2 regions of the Virgibacillus proomii genome follow, and region 1 is predicted to be linked to the other one. Evidence: riboswitches for the same ligand, from Rfam matches in the RefSeq annotation. Region 1 holds a riboswitch; the other holds the start of a gene.
The links. Region 1 has a riboswitch for lysine ahead of BN1066_RS01350 (Na+/H+ antiporter NhaC family protein). Riboswitches for the same ligand answer to the same signal wherever they lie in the genome.
Positions count from the first base shown of each region.

Region 1 (3,220 bases):
AAGAGGCTGGGACATAACGAAAATAGCTGATTAAAAAACGAACAATAAATCGTCCTTGTACTATAAGTAAAGTATAAAATTTTAGGCTTTATCTCGCATGTAAGGTGTCGTAAGACTCCCACTTCAAAATCTTGAGTTGATAAAAAGGTCTAAGTGGGAGAAAACGGCACCTAAATGCCCGATTCGTTTAAAGGCCTTTAGGTCATACCCTTGCGGTACTAACATTCCGTGTAAAAAGCATTCTACTGAATGAAGTTTCACTTTATCGTATAAGAAAAACAAACCGAACAATTCATTTACAATTGTTCGGTTTTTGCTATTTCGTATTTACTTATGTCCCAGCCTCGTTTTAATGCTTTGCTTTTGTAGTTCTTAAAAAATGTGTTAGGATTGCAAAACCAATAATAATAGCCATCGTCACAAGCAACGGTAAGACAATTTGACTAGTAAATCCTATAATTAAATAACCTACAGCTGCAGCTAAAGCTGAGAGAATGGCATATGGAAGCTGGGTCATCACGTGATCAATATGATTTGCTCCTGCCCCCGTTGAGGATAAAATAGTCGTATCAGAAATTGGAGTACAATGATCACCAAATACTGCACCAGCAAGCACAGCTGCCATGGATGGCAACAGCATCTCCATATCTGTAATTGCTGTTACTTCAACTGCTATCGGCAGCATAATACCAAACGTTCCCCATGATGTACCTGTAGCAAGCGCCATAAAGCCAGCAATGATAAAAAATAAAAAGGGTAAAAAAGCTGGGTTTAAGGATGAGTTATTTACAATACCAGCTAAATACTCGCCTGTTTTTAATTCTCCAATTATCGAGCCGATAACCCAAGCTAACAACAAAATATAAATAGCAGGGAGCATGGTTTTCATACCTTCGAGTATAATCTTCACTGTTGAATTGCTTTGTCCGGCTTGTCTAATATGAAACAAATAACAAGTAATAACGGCAACTGCTCCACCAAAAAATAGCGAAAGATTGACATTCGTATTAGCAAATATGGTCAAGATGCTGATATCACCTTCTGCAGCCATTGCCCCAGTAATCATCATGGAAGAAACAGTTGCAATAATTAGTACTGCAATCGGGACTAACAAATGATAAATTCTTCCGTTTTTATTTGGCGTAAAAATATCACTTAAATCTCCAGATACATTGTTTTTATTGGGACCAATCAAATCACCGGTTTCCATTGCCCTTGTTTCATGCTTTTGCATTGGGCCTAAATCCATTTTTAAGTAAGCAACTAAAAATACACTAATAATTGCACCTATTGCATAAAAATTAAAAGGAATCATTTTAATAAAAGCTTCTAAAGGTTCAAGTGAAGTTACTCCATTTGCAGCAAATATCCCGCCCATAGTACCAATAATGTAAGCACCCCAACTGGAAATGGGAGATACAACAGTTACCGGTGCTGAAGTGGAATCAATAATATATGCAAGTTTTGCTCGTGAAATTTTATGTCGATCCGTTAATGGCCGAGCTATTTGGCCAACTGCTAAACTATTAAAATAATCATCAATGAAAATGATAACTCCTAATAATGCACTCATTGCTTGTGCGCCACTTCGGCTTTTCACTCGTTTGATCATCCAATCACCAAATGCGCGACTTCCACCAGACGCTTGTAAGAATGCTGTCATAATACCAAGCAATAATAAAAATGATAATAACAATATATTGCCAATATTAAGTGTGTTATCAGAAATAAAAAGCGAATAAAATTGAACAACAATTTCTTTTATTGCTTCCCATATTCCAAAATCGTGAATGAGTATTGCTCCAACTACAATTCCTGTTCCTAACGATAATAATACATTTCTCGTTAATAAAACGAGCACCAGCATTAGAACTGCTGGAATAAGCGAATAAATCGTACCTTCCATTAATGTTACCTCCACTATAGTTGTTGGCAATAAGGCAGGGAAACATACTGTTAGGGGAAATGGGTGAAGGAAATGAGAATAGGATTTGCTTTTACATTAGAAAAACTTGGCTTGTCGCCAAGTCTTTATGGCGAAAGTTATCGTTTTTCTTATACGATAAACCATAAAGTTTTATACTTTCCAATAGTATAAAAAAGACAATGATAGAAAATAACCTATCATTGTCTTTACAATATACGTTATCCTCCATTTCGATCAGTAGTTCTCCATGCATATTGCTGTTTGCATGACAGTATACTCCTTATTCAAAAGTATACCAGCTATAATAAGTTCGACACTTATTACGCTTCGGCAATAAATCCTTTCATCTAACTTCATCGTTATCATCCTCAGTCAGACTACTAATATCCATTGCGCCTCTACCTCACCGATCTGATAAGGTGTTATTTATTTTATTTAGCAAAGTATATTATAACAAACCATTAATCATTATTCAAGCTGTCTTTTGGGACGGAGATGTTTGGCCCTCTTTCTCCATCACCACCAAAAAATTCTGGTACGTCTCCCATAATCACACGTGAATCCACATAAACTTTTGTACTTATTTCAGCGGTTTCTGTTGTAAATGGAACAACAATCTGTACATTAACTGTAACAGGGATATATATTTCTATTAATGCTGCATTAATGCCAAAATCCCTCATAATATATTCTACATCTGATTGAATACTTCCTACTATTTCAAAATGTACAGGAATCTTGGGACCCAGATTTGCCAGAATTGTACTTCCCGTTGCTTGACCAATTGGGATCTCGACAACAGTCGGATCTTTATCCGCTAAATCATTTGCTGTATCTCCATAATCTTGTGGTGGCATTTCCGGGTCATCGGTATCCAACGTTTTTCCTTTATTCATCCCATATAAAAAGTACTCCGCTCTTTTAGTAGCAGCTCTCAACGCCCGATTCACTGCAGCTGATTTCCAACCAACAATGGAGACATTGTTTTCCGTATTTATTTCCATCAAATCATCAAAGCTAATATTTTCCGTTGATTTGACTGCTTCATTAATTGTTCTTGTTGCAAACTCCTTTGTCTTTTGATTCGCTATATCCATTAAAGGTGGAGTAATGCCTTTATCAACAATGATAATGCTAAGGGAGGTCAAAATAACAAAGGCTATTGTCGTCATGAACAATATTACTTTAACAGGAGAACTGGTTTGCAAATGCAATCTTGGCCGTCTTTTCATGAAAAATACCTCCTCAAAACAAATCTATGCTTGTTTTCAGAAGGTTAGAATTGAATTTTAC
Region 1 is NZ_FUFN01000008.1:82,846-86,065, forward strand. Features, by position in the region: gene BN1066_RS01350 (Na+/H+ antiporter NhaC family protein) at 350-1,906, opposite strand; lysine riboswitch at 2,158-2,336, opposite strand; gene yunB (sporulation protein YunB) at 2,389-3,159, opposite strand.

Region 2 (3,220 bases), on a different contig from region 1:
ACTGTATCGCCAAATTTTAAGTCGCCCTCTTTAACTGCTTGTACAGCCACAGCTGTAGGTTCTACTAATGCACCATCTTGTAAAGTTAATGGCTTCGGTAATCGATATACGTTATTTTCTGGAACATTCGCAAATGATGTAAAACCTCCATCTGCATGTAGTCCGATAAAAGAGAAGCCGTCATACGGATCGAGATCTTCTGACTTTGCACCATGAGTTATCGTCGGGTTTATTGCAACACGTTCACCAGGCTTGAACTTGGTTACCTTAGCCCCAACTTCTTCGACTACTCCTGCGAACTCATGTCCCATTGTAAGTGGAGCTTTTCCTCCAGCTAAAGCGTCTGGCTGCTCCGTTGGAATAAATACTGGACCTTCTACGTATTCGTGTAAGTCACTGCCGCATATTCCTGCCCAGGCAATTCTTACCTTCACTTCTGTCTCTTTTAAAGGTTTTAAATTTACTTCCTCAATTCGAATATCTTTTTCTCCATGCCATACTGCAGCTTTCATAAAATTTTCTTCCTCCCAAAAGTGTTTTTATATTATTTCCTCAGTCCTATCTTAGCGCAAAATGATAAAACATGACATTTTTTTGCATAATTCGACAATTTAATTAAAATTTCATAACAATTTATATATAGCAAAGAGAGCGACTTATATAAAAATATGTATCTGCTTCCTAATAAAATTAGCGGGAAAATATCAGCATCATTATGGATTTATGGATAAATGATAGTAATTTCTACAGGATTAGAAAATGAAAGAGGACATGACTCAATAACCTAAATTGGCTGTTAGGATCCGCATTAACATTTTAAAGGCAAATAAAGAATAAGCTTGCTATTAGCCACCTGAATGATTTTTAGAAAGCTCTATCATCTAGTTAGATCTTATTTTAAAGTGTATTTATTTTTTACCGCTTAATTTTTTTGGGACTTATCGTAGGATAATACTTCAAACCTTGATCAACGAATCAAGGTAATTTACCCAGTGATAGAGTGCGGTTTCGAGCACCCCAAAGTCGAGAGAACGCTTCGAAGTCTATAGAGAATGTCCGAAGTTAACAGAGCGACCCAAAGCCGCGAAACGTAACTAATTATAAAAAAGCAAGGAAATCTCTATTTCAAACAGAGATTTCCCCGGTGATCATTTTTACTATTAACATGATATAGAATCAAGCTTCCAGAATTTGCTTTAAGCTAGTGATTTCTTCACTTGTTAACGGAACCATTGGCAGTCGGACATCTCCGACAGCAATCCCTTTTAAATTTAGAGCAGTTTTAACTGGAACCGGATTTGGTTGAGCAAATAATGCCTTCATTATCGGCAGCAAGTTTTGATGGATAGCAGCACTTTTCGTAATATTTCCTTGAAAAAATTGAGTGATCATTGTTTGCATTTGCTTACCGATAATATGTGATGCTACAGAGACAACACCTGTTGCGCCAATCGCTAAAGCTGGTAATGTCAGACTATCATCTCCGCTATATAAGGAGAAATCATTCGTCGTTCGTCGGATAATTTCTGCCATCTGATCCAAATCACCACTAGCTTCTTTTATCGATACGATATTATCTATTTGTGAAAGGCGAACTGTCGTATCAGCACTTATATTAACAGCCGTTCTTCCGGGAACATTATACAACATGACTGGTAAACTTGTTTGTTCAGCAATTGCTTGAAAATGTAAAAAGATACCTTCCTGAGAGGGTTTGTTGTAATATGGCGTAACAAGCATAACAGCATTGACACCAATTTGTTCCGCTTGTTTGGTTAATTCTATTGATGCTTTTGTATTATTGGAACCAGTACCAGCGATAACTTGAATTCTTCCATCTACAGTTTTAACAACATGTTTAAATAAAGCTATTTTTTCTTCGTTTGAAAGAGTTGGAGATTCTCCAGTTGTACCTGCAACCACTACGCTATCCGAACCGTTTTCAATTAAATAATTTACCAGTTTTTCTACAGCCTGAAAATCAATATTTTTCTCATTGTCAAATGGGGTCACCATTGCAGTAACCACTTGGCCAAACTTCATTACTTCACACCCTTATTTAATAATGTTTAGGTGAGAAGGCCATAAGATTTTACGCGAAAAAGCAGCAACGACAGCATATCGCTACTGCTTGAAACACATGAAAGTTTCAGCGTCAGATAGCCCTCCATATAGTCACCTATATGACAGTTCTGTACTTATTCAATAGCAGAACCAGCTATAGAAACAATGGGTTTTCCATAGCTTCGGCGAAATCCCCTTTTCACTATTCTCAAAGGATCTCATTATCCTCCAATAGTGTACTCTTGAATGCCGCACCTCTATCCTCATTTCAACAGAATATTGAAACAGGAAGTAATTCAATTGCCTGTACTATAGCAGATTTTCAGTCTTTATGCAAGGAGATTCCTGCCTGAATATTTTTTTGTGAATAAAAAAAGGATACTTTCTTAGCTTAGAAATTAATTCATTATCGTTAAGAACTAAGTATAGGGCAACTTGAGCGGATTTCCCGCAGGAGGCTTGTCGTACAGGCATTTACATGATCATAAGCTCGATATGTATAGTAGTTCGTGGCGATTTAGGTCTATAAAAACATCATAGAATGATTGGCAATAAATGATGTGGTGAAACACAGATTATTATGTTTTGGTTTGTCGGAAATAGTTGGGAGTGGAATTTGTAAATCGTTTAAAAACACGAGAAAAATAATTGGGATCTTTGAATCCTACCAAATCGCTAATATTTTGAATGGATTCATTTGTGTTACGTAATAATTTTTTTGCTTCGTTTATTCTATATTCATTAACTAATCTTCTAAAAGGCTTTTCTCCAGATGATAATAAGTGACTTAAATAGTTTGGGCTTATTTCCAATTGATTGGCTATATCTTCTAGACGAAGATACTTATTTCTAAAATGATGTTCAATATAGCGAATGGACCGTTCTACATAATTAAAATCTCTCTTTTCTTTTTGAATTCCAGAATAATGAATAACGTTGATACAAAACAAGATAATTTCCTGAACAATTGTATAGAGGATTGGACTGTTTAAAATAATTTGAAACATTCGGTGATATTTATTTTCAATGTCTTCTATTTTTACTAGCTTGTAGTTATTTATAAAACGTCTGATTTGCGCAAGAATACTAGTAAGCTGGATTCTGACAATTTCCGGCTCTGGGTATTCGTGAAACGGGTTTGTAAATTGCTTGTACA
Region 2 is NZ_FUFN01000010.1:970,653-973,872, forward strand. Features, by position in the region: gene BN1066_RS12315 (2,3-butanediol dehydrogenase) at 1-512, opposite strand, end outside; gene dapA (4-hydroxy-tetrahydrodipicolinate synthase) at 1,177-2,043, opposite strand; lysine riboswitch at 2,153-2,332, opposite strand; gene BN1066_RS12325 (helix-turn-helix domain-containing protein) at 2,643-3,220, opposite strand, start outside.
Region 2: linked by a shared signal. The riboswitch ahead of dapA (4-hydroxy-tetrahydrodipicolinate synthase) and the one ahead of BN1066_RS01350 (Na+/H+ antiporter NhaC family protein) in region 1 are both predicted to bind lysine.